Linked DNA regions of Methylobacterium mesophilicum SR1.6/6. The protein of the gene in region 1 binds, or shares a complex with, the protein of each later gene. Links are inferred from orthologs where the notes say so. Each region holds a gene or a part of one and is shown on either strand. Other genes may lie near its edges.

Region 1 (7,837 bases):
AGCAGGTGACCCGACCGCGCCGGGTCGGGTCACCTGCTCAACCGTTCGTCCCGATGCGCCACCCCGGGTCGCTCCGCCCGATACGGACCGCGAAGCGGCGCATCAGCGAGGAACCATGTCGGCCCGCGTCCTCATCGTCGACGACCTGTTCCCCAACGTGAAGCTTCTGGAGACGAAGCTAGGGCTGGAATATTTCGACACGCTCGCCGCCATGAACGGCCCGGACGCCATCGCGATCTGCGAGAAGGGCTTGTGCGACCTCGTGCTGCTCGACGTGATGATGCCCGGCATGGACGGCTTCGAGGTGTGCCGACACCTCAAGAACAATCCTGTCACCTCCCATATCCCGGTGGTGATGGTCACGGCCCTCGACCAGCCCGCCGACCGGCTGCGGGGTCTCGATGCCGGCGCTGACGATTTCCTGACGAAGCCCGTGGACGACACCGCCCTGTTCTCCCGGGTGCGCAGTCTCGTGCGCCTGAAGGCGGTGACCGACGAGTTGCGCCAGCGGGCGCTGGCCTCGCGGGACTTCGGCATCGGTGACCCTCTGGCGCTCGCCACCGCGGAGACCGGCCTCGACGCCCGGATCCTGCTGGTGGAGGACAGGCCCGGCTCGGCCGAGCGGCTGGCCGGCGCGCTGCGCCAGCACCACAGCGTGACGATTGAGTCGGATCCGCAGGAGGCCCTGCGCCTCGCCGCCGAAGCGGGGTTCGACCTCGCCCTGGTGAGCCTGGATCTCGAGGGCTTCGACGGTTTGAGGCTGTGCAGTCAGCTCCGGTCTCTGGACCGGACCCGCGCCATGCCGCTGATCATGCTGGCGGAGGAACATGACCGCGCCCGCGTCGTCCGCGGGCTTGATTTCGGCGTGCACGACTTCCTGATGCGGCCGGTCGACCGCAACGAACTTCTGGCCCGCGCGCGCACCCAGGTGAAGCGCAAGCGGTTCACGGACGTCCTCCGGGGGGCGATGCAAGCTTCCCTGCAGATGGCCGTGATCGATGGGCTCACCGGCCTGCACAACCGGCGCTACCTCGACCATCACCTGGGCTCGCTCTTCGCCGACCCGGTCGCCCAGCGCCCGGCGCTGGCTGCCCTGATCCTCGACATCGACCACTTCAAGGGCATCAACGACGGCTACGGCCACGAGGCCGGGGACGAAGTGCTGCGCGGCTTCGCCGAGCGGGTCCGTCAGCACACGCGGCCCGTCGACGTCGTGGCCCGCTACGGCGGCGAGGAGGTGGTGGTCATCCTGCCGGAGGCCGGCCTCGCCGAAGCCCAGGCCATCGCCGAGCGCATCCGCGAGCGGATCGAGGCCGTGCCGTTCGCGGTGCACCGGGCGACCCGGTCGATCCCCGTCACGGTCTCGATCGGCGTCGCCGTGCGGCACGCCGAGGATTCCGATCCCGGCACCATGCTCAAGCGCGCCGACCTCGCCCTGTACCGGGCCAAGGCGGCAGGGCGGAACCGGGTCGAGCCGCAGGCGGCGTGAGGCCTCCGCCGCCGAGTCCCGCTGGCTGGAGCGCTCTCCGCCGAAGTGGACATAGGTTCGGCACGAGCGCGCGTCTCATCGACAAAGACTTCGAGCCACGCGCGAGCGCCACGCGATCGGGCGCGGCTCCAGCGTCTCACCAGCGGAGCGTGAGATAGCCCCGCACGGCGTGGTCACAGGCAAGGGCGCCGATCTGACCGGCGTAGCTCGCTCTCAGCGTCACGGCCTTCGAGAGCTGCGCCTCCAGGCCCGCCGAGGCCACCTGGGCGTCCCGGTCGATCGGCGCGCCCGCCGTCCGGAAGGCCATACCCCCGCCCCGGAACGCCAGCAGCGCCGACGGCACCACGTCCCCGAAGGCCCGCCGATAGCCGTTGGGGCCGTGGAGGCTGACCGGCACGCCGCCGGCCGGCCGAGCCAGGGTGTCGAAGGCGGTGATGGTCTAGCCCGCCGCCACGCCCACCCGCAGGTCGTCGAGGCCCGGTATGATCAGTGAGCCGTAACCGGTCTCCAGGCCCATCAGGAAGCCGCCGGTCTCCCGGGTCAGGCGGGCGGTGTTGCGGTCGCTGCGGGTGCTGCCGGACGTGCCAAGCCCCTAGCCCCAGAGTGCCACGTTCGCCTGGTAGGCACCATCGGGAGGAGCCCCCGGACGGGATCCTCGATAGGGCATCGTAAATCGTCGGAAGTGCCGTACCGGGCGCGGCGCGACCGCCGGGGAGACTCGCCGCCCCAAGCTCTCCCGCCGGGCCGAAACGGAGGCGGTCGAGGAGCGTCTCCTGGACGAGGACGGCGTTCTGCACCGCGACGCCCATCGCCGCGGCGTGGATCTCGCCCGACGTCTGTCGCGGGAGCCACGCTGCCATCCCGGAGCATCGCGGGGCCGTGCCGGTCCACCTTCGTGTCCCTGCCTCGGTCAACAGGCCGGTTGACACCACCCCCGGCATCGCCAACACCTCGCGCCCGCCGCCTCGCTGCGGCGGCCCCCGGGAAGACCTGTGATACGATGGCGGTGACGCGCACCTACCTCGACTTCGAGAAGCCGGTTGCCGAGCTGGAGGCCAAGCTCGAGGAGCTGCGGGCGGTCGGCGAGCGCGACGGCGCGGTCTCCATCGCCGAGGAGGTCGGCCGGCTGGAAGCCAAGGCCGGCCAGGCGCTCGCTGAGATCTACGCCAACCTCACCCCCTGGCAGAAGACCCAGGTGGCCCGCCACCCGCAGCGGCCGCACTTTGTCGATTATTGTGGCGGCCTCATCACTGAGTTCACGCCCCTCGCCGGCGACCGCAGCTTCGGCGAGGACGCCGCGATCCTGGGCGGCCTCGGCCGCTTCCGCGGACGCCCGGTCCTTGTGCTCGGCCAGGAGAAGGGCGCCACCACCGAGGCCCGGCTCAAGCACAATTTCGGCATGGCCCGGCCCGAGGGCTACCGCAAGGCGGTCCGCCTGATGGAGACCGCCGACCGGTTCGGCCTGCCGGTCATCGCTTTCGTGGACACGGCGGGCGCCTATCCGGGCATCGAGGCGGAGGAGCGCGGCCAGGCCGAGGCCATCGCCCGCTCCACCGAGGCCTGCCTCGCCCTCGGCGTGCCCAACGTCGCCGTGGTGATCGGGGAGGGCGGCTCGGGGGGCGCCATCGCGCTCGCCACCGCCAACCGGGTCCTGATGCTGGAACACGCGATCTACGGGGTGATCTCCCCCGAGGGTGCCGCCTCGATCCTGTGGCGCGACCAGGGCCGCGCCTCCGACGCCGCCACCGCCATGAAGATCACCGCGCAGGATCTGCTGCGCCTCGGCGTCATCGATGCGATCATCCCGGAGGCCACCGGCGGCGCGCATCGCGACCGCGAGGCGGCGATCCGCGCCGCCGGCCAGGCCATCGCCGAGTCGCTGGCCCAGTTCGACGGGCTCTCGCCGGCCGAGATCCGCGACCGGCGCGCGGAGAAATTCCTCGCCATCGGCCGGACCCTGTGACCGGAGCCGGGGCGACGGGTGGCCTGCTCGGCGCCCTCGGGCGGCTTCTCGGCCGGCGGGACGCCCGCGAGCCGGGTCGACACAACCACGTGTCGCTGGGCTGCAACTGCCAGATGGCGCACGTGCTCAAGACCCTCGACCTGCGCCAGTGGTCGGGCCCGCTGGACTGGATCTTCTCCATGCCGGGCATGGCCCGGGACTGCCTCGCCGACGATTTCGCCGCGCTCCTCGACCGCGACCAGCTCGAGAGCATCCCGGAGATGGAGCGGCGCGGCCCCGACATCTGGCGCGGACGCCACCGCCTCTACCGCGAGCGGCACGGGCTCGAATGCGTGTTCAACCACCACGACCCGGCGGCGAACGCGGCGGACTATGCCTTCCTCACCGAGGGCGTGCGCCGGATCCGCACGGCTCTGGACACGCCCGGCACCGAGAACCGGGTGTGGATGATGACCCATCTCCATACGCCCCGGGACGTGGTGGAGGCGATCGACGACCTGCTCCAGGCCCGGGCGAGCCGCAACCACCTGACCTTCCTGCAGCTTGAGACCGGGCACCCGCGCATGGCGGTGACGGAGGCGGTGGATCTTCGGCCGTCGCTACGCTGGCTCACTGTCCAGACACCCTCGGAGCCGGTGGGCCTGCGGCTGGCCGATCCGACCGACGACGCGGCTCTGGTGGAAATCATCCGCGGCGAGGCGATGCGGCGACCGGCTCTGTTCGGCTGAAGGGGATTGAGGACCGGAGCCGCCCATGCGGCGCAGAGCAGGACAGCACGGCCTCGTTCGCCGGACCAGCCCTGGCCTTGAGCAGGTCCGGGCGAGCCAGTGTCGCGGGAGAGGGCATTTGTGAGCGACGGACTCGGATCCAAATGTCGGCGCCGCGAAGCAGGGAGCGATATCCGCGTCGGGGCCGGTGCCTGCTGCGAAGCCCTGGTCCGCCGATGGCCGGAGAGTGCCGCGAGCGGCCATCCAAGGGACGATGAGCGATGAGCAGACGTGAGATGCGAGTCCGCCGTGCGGTCCTTGCGGATGTCCAGACGATCGTTGCGCTGCTGGCCGACGACGAGTTTGGGTCGAGCCGCGAAGAGCCCTGGGAGTCCGCTTCGCAGCAGTACCGCGATGCCTTCGCCGAGATCGACGCCGATCCACACCAGTTTCTCTGCGTCGCGGAAATCGGCGCGTCCATCGTTGGAACTCTGCAGCTCACGTTCATCGCAGGCCTCTCCCGCAAGGGGTCGAGGCGAGGCCTGATCGAGGCTGTCCGCATCGCGCGTGAACGACGGGGGGAAGGGCTCGGCGAAGCCCTGTTGACCTGGGCAATCGATGCCTGTCGCGAGCGCGGCTGCGCAATGGTGCAATTGACCACGGACAAGAGGCGGCTGGACGCGCACCGCTTCTACGAGCGGCTTGGCTTCGCGCCGTCGCACCAGGGCTATAAACTGCAGCTTTGAGCGTGGTCAGGCTGGCGATGACAATCGGCGCCTTCAACCTCGGCAACGGGATCGGGGCGGCCGTCTGCGGCGGGGTCACCGTTGCCGGCCTCGGCTGGACGGCGGTGCCGCTCGCCACGGCCGCTCGGCTGCTGATCGCGGGGCTGCGCCGCGGGGTGCGCAGGTCCGTGGCCATCGGTGTCGTCTGCGGGTGAGCCGGTCGTCCACCGGAGAGAGCGGTGCAGTGTTGCGCCTGCGTCCTTGCGGTAAGGAAGGTGCAAGCTTAACGAGCGTATTGGGTTGGGGAGTGGCGCCCGACGTCGGCTAATCAAAGCCCGCGGGCGCGCGTAGGACGATTGAGGTTCCCCATGACGGCGCGTCTCGCGACTGCGCGGATTCTGGCGGCCGCTTCCCTGCTGGCCCTCTCCCTTGCCGCCTGCCAGGACGGGTCCGGGATCAACGGACCGAGCGCCCGCAGCCTGGCGCCGATCGCTCCGCAGACGCTGGCCCTGATGCAGACCAAGGGGATGCAGCAATCCGATCCGATCCTGATCCGCACCTATAAGAAGGAAGCGGAGATGGAGGTCTGGAAGCGGGGGAGCGACGGCCGCTACGCCCTCCTCAAGACCTACCCGATCTGCCGCTGGTCCGGCCAGCTCGGCCCCAAGACCCGCGAAGGCGACCGGCAGGCGCCGGAGGGTTTCTACACGATCACGCCGGGCCTGATGAACCCGAATTCTTCGTATTATCTCTCGTTCGATACCGGCTTCCCCAACGCGGTCGACCGGGCCAACGGGCGCAGCGGCAGGTACCTGATGGTCCACGGCACCTGCTCGTCGGCGGGCTGTTTCGCCATGACCGATGCGACCATTGCCGAGATCTACGCGGTGGCCCGCGAGGCCTTCATCGGCGGCCAGCGCAGCTTCCAGTTCCAGTCCTACCCGTTCCGGATGACGGCCGAGAACATGGCCAAGTTCCGCAACGACCCGAATATCGGGTTCTGGCGGAACCTGAAGGAAGGCTCGGACTATTTCGAAGCCCTGCGCGAGGAGCCGAAGGTCGGCCAGTGCGGCACCAAGTACGTGTTCGGCGGCGCCGACGCGGCGGCGGGCTCGTGCAAGCCAAAAATCGATCCCCAGGTGGCCGAGAAGAGCGAGCGCGACGAGCGCGCCGTCACGGACCTCGTCGCCAAGGGCACGCCGGCTGTTCGAGTTGTTTACCAGGATGGCGGCCAGAATCCGGTCTTCCGTCCGCAGAACGCGAGCGCCTTCGCGAGCCTCGGCGGCACCGAGACGGTGCTGCCCTACGACGCCAAGGAATACGGCCGGCACAACCTCGGCGACGTGAGCCGCCCCGAGACCCTGGCGGCAGGGCCGCAGGAGATCGAGGTCGGCCCGAAGGGCCAGCCGACAATGCTGGCGGGCGCGGAGCCGGTACCCGCGAAGGCGGTGAAGGCCGGCGCCAAGGGCGCGGTCAAGCCGGCGCCCGCGACCCTCATGGCGAACCGTGTCGAACCCGACGCCAGGGTCGATACCACCGCCGCGCTCCCCGAGAAGCCCGCACGGATCGCGGTGGCGGACGCGGACGGCGATCCGAGCAGCTATCAGAAACTGTTCGGCAAGCTGTTCGCGAAGGACAATCCGGCGCCGTCGCCGACTCCGGCTGTCGACGCCGCCGTGGTGCCGGAACCGGTCAAGGTCGCGCACGCCGTGGAGGCGCCGCCGAAGCCGAACGCCAAGGCGCATACCGCAGCCCACCCGATGAAGACCGCGAAGGTCGAGGCCAAGGGGGACGGCAAGGCCGAGGCGAAGCTCGCCCTGCGGAAGGGCGAAGCCGAGAAATCCAAGCCCTGAGGCGACGTCTCGGATGGCTCATCCGGGCTCCCCGATCCCGCCGGTCCCAGACGCGCAAGCGCCCGGACGGGGGCCGGGGAGGGTGTTTCCCGTCAGGACGAACGGACCGCTCCGGGCCAGACCTCATCGCCTCGACCGCGCACTCGACCTTCGGTCCAGATGCGTCGCCCGTTCATTTCACATCGGGCGCGGGGCGGCCCGATTTGCAGGCGTCCAACATCCGGGCGTGCAGATGTCCGAGGCCAGCGAGATCGACATCTTCGGTGATCGCCTCGTGCCAACGGTCGAGGATACGGATCCTGAACCTGTGGCCGCGCAGAATCTCGTCGAATACGTCGCCTTTAAAATATAGATTGCCCTCGTTCTGCATGTCGGCAGACGGAATTACTGGCGTTGAAGCGGGCCCATCGTCGATCCGGTATTGATAGTTAAATATCGAGTTTTTCGGCAGGCCCGTGACGGTCAGGCGCTCCAGGCCGACCTGGATGCGGGACGGCGCTTTCGGGACCGCGACGCAGTCCGATCCGTTCGCGGCCCTGTCATCGACGCGATTCAGAGCCCAGTTGCCTTCACTGAGAAGTGTCGGGCTGCCCTGCTCAGAAGCCGCGACGGCTGCGGCCCAACACGAGACGGCCGCGAGTGCCAAGAGTCTCATCCGGATCCTGCTTCCTTCCCTCCGACGCGATCCGGGAGCTTGGCTCCAGGGATCGAGCGTGCCGCGTAGCTGACCTTGAACGCGGTCGCCGTCCGCACGTTCATCGATTCAAGCAGGGACGGGATGGGACGGGCGTCTGATGAAGCGCGCGAGGCTCGCGGCTTGGCGCCAGCCTCCAGCCTGCGAGGGTCCCGCGATCCGAACCGCATCGAGCATCCCCGCGCCGTGAGCAGGGCAGCGACCCGAAAGCGACCGAACGATCGTCAGTCGCTTTCGCGCCGAGGCCGGGTCCGGCTGATCGGATGTCGCTGCTCAGCCCAGGCTGCCAAATCCCGCCGTCTCGCGCGTCCAGGCAAGTGCCTGCTCGCTCAGGGACAGGCCGAGCCCCGGCCGGGTCGGCACCAGCATGCGTCCGTCTTCCAGGTCCAGGCGCTCGTTGAACAGC
Region 2 (7,764 bases), 2.1 Mb from region 1 along the record:
GCGCGGCTGCTCGACATCCCGCAGCCGGTCCTCGTCTCGCTGGCGCCGAAATCCGTGACCTCCGGCGTCGCCATGGGCATCGCCGAGGCGCTCGGCGGCGATCCGACCCTCACCGCCATCCTGGTGATCCTGACCGGCATCATCGGCGCCATCCTGGTGACGCCGATGATGGAGGCGCTGAAGATCCGCGACATGCGCGCCCGCGGCTTCGCGGCCGGACTTGCGGCCCACGGTATCGGCACGGCGCGCGCTTTCCAGGTGAGCGAGGTCGCCGGCACCTTCGCGGGCATCGCCATGGGCTTGAACGCCTTCCTGACGGCGATCCTCGCGCCACTGGCGCTGCATCTGCTGTTCTGACCCGAGGGGCGGCCGACCGGCGCCGGCGTTCCGTCGGCACCATCGCGCCGAGCCGCCGACGGCAGGATTCCAAGTCCGCATGATCCGGCATCACGAGGCGGCCGAAAGCGGCTGAAATCCTCGCCGCTTGCCGCTTCCGGAACGCCGTCACCTCGCGGGGCGACGTCAATCCACAGCGCCGCACGCGTCGACGCCGCGCTGTCCCGGGTGATCTCGATTCGCGTCTGGCGAGCTTGCCGAAAGCGTCAGCGCGACCCGCGAAGCGAACCCCGCTGACCTTGCTGACGCATCCGGCCGGACCTGTCCCGGGCCACCGTTAACGATATTGACCACACCTTGCTGCTACTATCATAAGTAGAGAATCAGGGTCAAAGCTGCGTATCTTGGTTGCAGCGACGTAAGCCGGGCTTGAGCGCGCAGGCGTGAAAGAGGCGGTATCCAACACTGACCAACACTGCATCGATACACGACGAAGGAGGAGATGCCCATGCCAAATGCCTCGCCGAGTATTGAACTTGCCGCGAAGATACTGAGCGCCTACGTCACGCGAAACACCGTTCCCGCGGGTGCCTTGCCGGATCTTCTGTCCGAGGTTCATCGCTCGATCGCAGCGCTCGATCGCGGAAGGGCTTCGCAGATCAGCCGTCCGACCGAGGCGCAGATCCGGGCCTCCATCCGGCCCGACGCGCTCATCAGCTTCGAGGACGGGAAGCCCTACAAGGCGTTGCGGCGTCACCTGACGATCCGCGGCCTCACGCCCGAGGCCTACAAGGCCAAGTGGGGCCTGCCGGTGGATTATCCCCTCGTCTCGGCCACCTACAGCGCCCACCGGTCGAGCATCTCGCGTCAGATCGGACAGAGCCAGCGGCTGCGGATGAAGCAGGCCGTGGGCTAGAACCGGTCCCGCGGGTCGCCGGCGTCAGAGGCGCGGCGGGGCCGGTGTCTGCGCGACGGATTCCGAGATGTCCTGGATGAGCAGGGCCACGAGGCCCGACCATCCGGTCTGGTGGGAGGCGCCGACGCCGCGGCCGGTGTCGCCGTCATAATATTCGTAGAACAGGACGAGGTCGCGAAAATGCGGATCTTCCTGTTCGATCCGGCTGTGGCCGTAGACCGGCCGGCGGCCGTCCGCCCCGCGCACGGAGAGGCCGATCAACCGGCGGGCGAGCGCCTGGGCGATCTCGCGCAGCGACGAGGTCTGCCCCGAGCCCGTGGGCGCCTCGACCCGAAAATCCGGTCCGTAATAATCGTGGAAGCGGTTCAGGCCGGCGATGAGCAGGTAGTTGACCGGCATCCACACCGGGCCGCGCCAGTTCGAGTTGCCGCCGAAGAGCCGCGAGCGCGACTCCGCGGGCTCGTAGGCGAGGCCGAGATCCCGGCCGTCCCAGGCGAAGCAGAAGGGTTGATCCGCGTACGCGCGGGACACGGCACGCAGGCCGTGGTCCGACAGGAATTCGGCCGGGTCGAGGGCGCGGTGCAGGAGCGCCTTGAGCCGGTGGCCGCGCAGCAGCGACAGCAGGGCGCTCCGGGCCTGGCCGGGCTCGTTCCAGCGCGAGACCAGGGTCGCGAGATCGGGACGGTTCCTGAGGAAGAACACCATGCGGTCACGCAGGGACGGAAGCCGTTCGAGGTCACACTCGTTGATGGTCGCCACCGCGAAGATCGGGACCAGCCCGACCATGGTGCGTGCCCGGATCGGCAGCCGGCGTCCGTCGCGGGTCTCGATCACGTCGTAGAAGAAGCCTTCGCCTTCGTCCCACACGCCCTCGCCGGTGGCGGCCGCGATGAGGAGGAAGTGCTCGAAGAACTTCTCCGCCATGTCCTCGTAGGTCGGGTCCTGCAGCGCCAGCTCGATCGCGATGCGCATCAGGTTGAGGGCATAGGTCGCCATCCAGGCGGTCGCGTCCGACTGGGTCAGGGTCGCGCCGTCGCCCACCGGCTTCGACCGGTCGAAGATACCGATGTTGTCGAGGCCCAGGAATCCGCCCTGGAACAGGTTGCGGTCGTCCGAATCCTTGCGGTTGACCCACCACGTGAAGTTCAGGGTCAGCTTGTTGAAGATGCGCTTGAGAAAGGCATGGTCGGGCGTGCCGGTATGCTGGCGATCCAGTTCGAACACCCGCCAGGCGGCCAGCGCGTGGACCGGCGGGTTGGCGTCCCCGAACCCCCACTCGTAGGCCGGCAGGGCGGCGTTCGGATGGGCGTAGGCCTCGTCCACGAGGAGCAGGAGTTGGTTCTTGGCGAAGTCCGGATCGAACAGCGCGAAGACGATGGCCTGCAGCGCGAGATCCCAGGAGGCGAACCAGGGATACTCCCAGGCGTCCGGCATCGAGATGATGTCGTTGGCGCGTAAGTGCGCCCAGTCGCTGTTGCGTCCGCGCCGCCTCTCGGGGGCGGGGGCGGGCTGGGCCGGATCGCCCGCCAGCCATTCGCGCACGTCGTAATGGTAGAGCTGCTTCGACCAGAGCATGCCGGCCAGCGCCTGCCGCTGGACGAGCCGCATCTCGGGATCGGCGATCGGCGCCTGCAGGGCGGCGTAGAAGGCGTCGGCCTCCGCCGCGCGCTCGGCGAAGACGGCGTCGTAGTCCGCGAAGGGCGCCCCCGGCGCGGTCTCGGCGCGCAGGCGCAGGCGCAGGGTGCGGGTCTCGCCGGGGCCGAGATGCAGGTCGTAGCGCGCGGCGCACTTGGTGCCGGAGAGTCGGTTGACCGCGTTCGCCTCGCCGCCGACGACGCAGCGATCGATCCCGTCCTTGTAGAAGCCGTCGGCGGGACCGCTGCCGAACAGGCGGTGCGTGTTGGTGTCGTTCTCGGTGAACAGGACCTCGGCCGCGCCCTCGGCGAAGAAGCGCATCGGCGGCATGGTGGGGTGGCGCGCCCAGACCGAGCCGTCGGACCCGGCCATCAGCTCCGGCTTCGGCGCGCCCTGCTTCCACGACCAGGTGTTGCGCGCCCAGAGCTGCGGCAGCAGCGTCAGGTCGGCCGCCTCCGGCCCGCGGTTCGTGACGGTGACGCGCATCAGGACGTCGTCGGGGGTCGCCTTGGCGTAGGCGATCGCGACGTCGAAGTAGCGGCCCTCGTCGAACAGGCCGGTGTCGAGCAGCTCGTATTCCGGGTCGTCGAGCCCGCGCCGCGCGTTCTCCGCGACCAGCTCTCCGTAGGGGAAGGCGGCTTGCGGGTATTTGTAGAGCATCCGCATGAACGCGTGGGTCGGGACGCCGTCGAGGTAGTAGTAGAGTTCCTTGACGTCCTCGCCGTGGTTGCCCTCCTGGTTGGTCAGGCCGAACAGGCGCTCCTTCAGGATCGGGTCGCGGCCGTTCCAGAGGGCCAGCGACAGGCACCAGTTGAGGTGGCGGTCCCCGAAGCCGCCGATCCCGTCCTCGCCCCACCGATAGGCGCGCGACCGCGCGTGGTCGTGGGGCAGGTAGTCCCAGGCGTCACCGCCGGGGCTGTAATCCTCCCGGACGGTGCCCCATTGCCGGTCGCTCAGATAGGGGCCCCACTGGCGCCAGGCCGGGTCGGAGCGCGCCGCGACGAGCCGCCGGCCCTCGGCGGTCTCGAAGATGCTCCGCGGTGCGCCCTCGGGCTTGGTCATGGGCTAGCATGTCCCGGATCCGGCATTCGAACCGCCGATACTGCCCCGGTCCGTCCGGTAAAAGTCAACGTCGGCGCGACGCTCAAACCGTCAGGCTCACGCGGATCCCGTCCGGACCGGCCTCGGCGCGCAGGCGGCGGTAATCCGGGATCCGCGCATGGGACGTCCGCACCGGCGCGTGATGCGTGGCGGTGACGACCGCGACGGACGCCCCCGCCGCCTCGGCGGCCTGGATGCCGGCCGGCGCATCCTCGAACATCAGGCAATCCGCCGCCGCGACGCCGAGCCGGTCCGCGGCCGCCAGGACGCAGTCCGGCGCCGGCTTACCCCGCGCCACGTCCTCGGCGGCGATCATCAGTCGGGGACGCGGCATCCCGGCGGCGGCGAGGCGGCGCTCCGCGAGCGCCCGGGGGGCCGAGGTCACGATCGCCCAGCGGCCGGGCGGCAGCGCCTCCACGAAGGCGCGGGCGCCGGGGATCTCGGTGATGTCGGCCACGTCGTCCATCTCGGCCCGGGTGATCGCCGCGGCCTCCGCCTCGGGATCGACGCCGGGCAGGTCGAGGCGCCGGATCGTCTCGACCGAGCGCACGCCGTGGATCGTCGGCAGGAACGCCGCCACGTCGAGGCCGTGGGCCCGCGCCCAGCGCGACCAGATCCGCTCCGCCGAGGCGAGGGAGCTGATCAGCGTGCCGTCCATGTCGAACAGGAGCGCGGCGAAGCGGCGGGCGGGAAAGGCATCCTCGGTCATGGCCGAGCGCTACGCGGGGGACGCTCGGCGGGCAACGGGCCCGCGCGCATGGCCGGACCCCGCATCCGGCCGCGGCCCGATCCGCGATGCCGGCCGATGCCGGAGGCGCCCGCTTCACGGGCCCGCGCCTTTGGTGTAGCGCGGAGGGCAATCCCGGGCCCCCGCGCCCTGACACTGCGAAATACCCCAGACCCATGCCGAGCCGCATCGACGCCACCTTCGCCCGCGCCCGCGCGGAGAACCGGGCCGTCCTCGTCACCTACGTGATGGCGGGCGACCCCGACCCCGAGACCTCCCTGGAGGTGCTGAAGGCCCTTCCGGGGGCCGGCGCCGACATCCTGGAATTCGGCCTGCCCTTCACCGACCCGATGGCGGACGGCCCGGCGATCCAGGCGGCGGGCCTGCGGGCGCTGAAGGCCAGGCAGACCGTGCCCGGCACCCTCGATCTCGTGCGCCGCTTCCGCGCGGAGAACGGCTCCACGCCGATCGTGCTGATGGGCTACTACAACCCGATCCACACCTACGGCGTCGACCGGTTCCTGGAGGACGCGGTGGCTGCCGGCGTCGACGGGCTGATCGTGGTCGACCTGCCGCCCGAGGAGGATGCCGAGCTGTGCCTGCCGGCGCTGGGCAAGGGCCTCGCCTTCATCCGGCTCGCCACCCCCACCACCGACGAGAAGCGGCTGCCGGCCGTGCTCGCGAATACGGCAGGCTTCGTCTACTACGTGTCGATCACCGGCGTGACCGGAACGGCGACGCCCGATTTCGGCAAGGTCTCGGAGGCGGTGGCGCGGATCCGGCGGCACACCGAGCTTCCGGTGGTGGTCGGCTTCGGCGTGAAGACCGGCGCCCACGCGGCGGCCATCGCCCGGGGCGCGGACGGGGTCGTGGTCGGCTCGGCGCTGGTGGACACGCTCGTGCGTTCACTCGATGCCGACGGCCGGGCCCAGCCCGGCAGCGTCCCGGCAGTCGTGCAACTCGTGCGCGAACTGGCCGAGGGGGTGCGCTCGGCGCGGGTCGGGCAGGCCGCCTGATCGGCGATCCCTGGCGGTCGCCCCTGGCGGCGGAGCGCCGCCATCCTGATATTGGCGCGGGCTTGAAGCGGACGGACGCGAGGCGATGGTCGAACCGATGAACTGGATCTCGGAGGTTGTGCGCCCCCGGATCAAGACCCTGTTCAAGCGCGAGACGCCGGAGAACCTCTGGGTCAAGTGCCCCGATACCGGTCAGATGGTGTTCCACAAGGAGGTGGAGGCCAATCACTGGGTCATCCCCGGCTCCGAGCACCATCTGAAGATGGGCGCCCAGGCGCGCCTGAAGATGATGTTCGACGAGGGCACGTGGATCGACGTCGCGCTGCCCGAGGTCGCTCCGGACCCGCTGAAGTTCCGCGACGAGAAGCGCTACGCCGACCGCCTCAAGGAAGCGCGCGCCAAGACCGGCTTGCAGGACGCATTCAAGATCGGCTTCGGCCGGGTCGGCGGGCTGCCGATGGTGCTGGCCGCGCAGGAATTCGGCTTCATGGCCGGTTCGCTCGGCATGGCGGCGGGCGAGGCCTTCGTGCGCGGCGCCGAGACGGCCCTGGAGAAGCGCACGCCCTACGTGCTGTTCGCGGCCTCGGGCGGCGCCCGGATGCAGGAGGGCATCCTGTCGCTGATGCAGATGCCGCGCACGACCGTGGCGGTGCGCCGCCTCAACGCGGCCCGGCTGCCCTACATCGTCGTGCTGACGAACCCGACCACCGGCGGCGTCACCGCCTCCTACGCGATGCTGGGCGACGTCCACCTCGCCGAGCCCGGGGCCCTGATCTGCTTCGCCGGTCCCCGGGTGATCGAGCAGACCATCCGGGAGAAGCTGCCGGACGGCTTCCAGCGGGCGGAGTACCTGCGCGAGCACGGCATGGTCGACCAAGTCGTCCATCGCCACCAGCTCAAGGAGACGATCACGCGCCTCTGCAAGCTCCTCACCAACGCCGCCGAGGCGAGCGCCCCGCTCACCGCCTCCGAGGCGGCGTAAGCCGCGCGATGGCCTCGTCCGACGCCCTGATGGCGCGATTCCTCGCGCTGCATCCCCGCACCATCGACCTGTCGCTGGGTCGGATCGAGCGGCTCCTCGCGCGCCTCAACAATCCTGAGCGGCGCCTGCCGCCGGTGATCCATGTCGCCGGCACCAACGGCAAGGGCTCGACCATCGCGTTCATGCGGGCGATCCTCGAAGCGGGAGGGCTCGCGGCGCACGTCTACACGTCGCCCCACCTCGTCCGATTCCATGAGCGGATCCGGATCGGCGGGATCGGCGGCGGCCATTTCGTCGACGAGGACCGGCTGGCCGACGCGTTCTCGCGCTGCGAGACGGCCAACGACGGCCAGCCGATCACGATGTTCGAGATCACCACGGCGGCGGCCCTGCTGCTGTTCTCGGAGAGCCCGGCCGACGTGCTGCTGCTCGAAGTCGGCCTCGGCGGCCGGCTCGACGCCACCAACGTGATCGCGCAGCCCGCCTGCTCGGTGGTGACGCCGATCGGGCGCGACCACGCCGAGTATCTCGGCGACACGGTCGAATCGGTGGCGACCGAGAAGGCCGGCATCTTCAAGCGCGGCTGTCCCGCCGTGATCGCCGCCCAGGACTACGCCGAGGCCGACGCCGTGCTGTGCCGGCGCGCCGAGGCGGTCGGGGCCGGTCCGATCCTGGTGGGCAACCAGGATTTCTCCGTCTACGAGGAGCGCGGCCGGCTCGTCTACCAGGACGAGACCGATCTCTTCGACCTGCCGCGTCCCAAGCTGGCGGGCCGCCACCAGCTGGTCAATGCCGGGACGGCGATCACCGCGCTGCGCGCCGCGGGCTTCGGCGACATCGGCACGACGGCCCTGGAGAAGGGTCTCACGGAGGTCGATTGGCCGGGACGGCTGCAGCGCCTGGGCCGTGGGCGCCTCGCCGCGCAGATCGATCCCGGCGCCGAGCTGTGGCTCGACGGCGGCCATAACATCGACGGGGGCCGGATCCTGGCCGCCGCGATGGCGGATCTCGGCGAGAAGAGCGACGTGCCGCTGGTTCTGATCGTCGGCCT

Evidence for each region.
Region 2: the proteins of MMSR116_RS21875 (region 1) and accD are in contact, whole or in part, in a solved structure (PDB 8UXZ), measured with the Escherichia coli proteins. The link is inferred for Methylobacterium mesophilicum SR1.6/6 from one-to-one orthologs.

What each region holds. Positions count from the first base shown.
Region 1 is NZ_CP043538.1:4,598,729-4,606,565, forward strand. What follows is about bases 1,565-4,470. They hold MMSR116_RS21875 (acetyl-CoA carboxylase carboxyltransferase subunit alpha), read left to right. Parts: upstream 1,565-2,489; coding sequence 2,490-3,452; downstream 3,453-4,470. Other genes in these bases: MMSR116_RS32290 (autotransporter domain-containing protein), read right to left, coding at 1,626-1,886; MMSR116_RS21880 (DUF1796 family putative cysteine peptidase), read left to right, coding at 3,449-4,180; MMSR116_RS21885 (GNAT family N-acetyltransferase), read left to right, coding at 4,441-4,470. Also shown: MMSR116_RS21865 (PleD family two-component system response regulator), read left to right, coding at 116-1,489; more of MMSR116_RS21885, read left to right, coding at 4,471-4,905; MMSR116_RS21890 (hypothetical protein), read left to right, coding at 4,923-5,099; MMSR116_RS21895 (L,D-transpeptidase family protein), read left to right, coding at 5,253-6,737; MMSR116_RS21900 (hypothetical protein), read right to left, coding at 6,910-7,383; MMSR116_RS21905 (L-talarate/galactarate dehydratase), read right to left, coding at 7,705-7,837. UniProt on the Escherichia coli protein: Component of the acetyl coenzyme A carboxylase (ACC) complex. First, biotin carboxylase catalyzes the carboxylation of biotin on its carrier protein (BCCP) and then the CO(2) group is transferred by the carboxyltransferase to acetyl-CoA to form malonyl-CoA.
Region 2 is NZ_CP043538.1:2,534,538-2,542,301, reverse strand. What follows is about bases 4,932-7,764. They hold accD (acetyl-CoA carboxylase, carboxyltransferase subunit beta), read left to right. Parts: upstream 4,932-5,816; coding sequence 5,817-6,713; downstream 6,714-7,764. Other genes in these bases: MMSR116_RS12050 (bifunctional folylpolyglutamate synthase/dihydrofolate synthase), read left to right, coding at 6,722-7,764; trpA (tryptophan synthase subunit alpha), read left to right, coding at 4,932-5,731. In the rest of the region: MMSR116_RS12080 (LrgB family protein), read left to right, coding at 1-357; MMSR116_RS12075 (MucR family transcriptional regulator), read left to right, coding at 839-1,252; MMSR116_RS12070 (MGH1-like glycoside hydrolase domain-containing protein), read right to left, coding at 1,277-3,949; MMSR116_RS12065 (HAD-IA family hydrolase), read right to left, coding at 4,032-4,697; more of trpA, read left to right, coding at 4,892-4,931.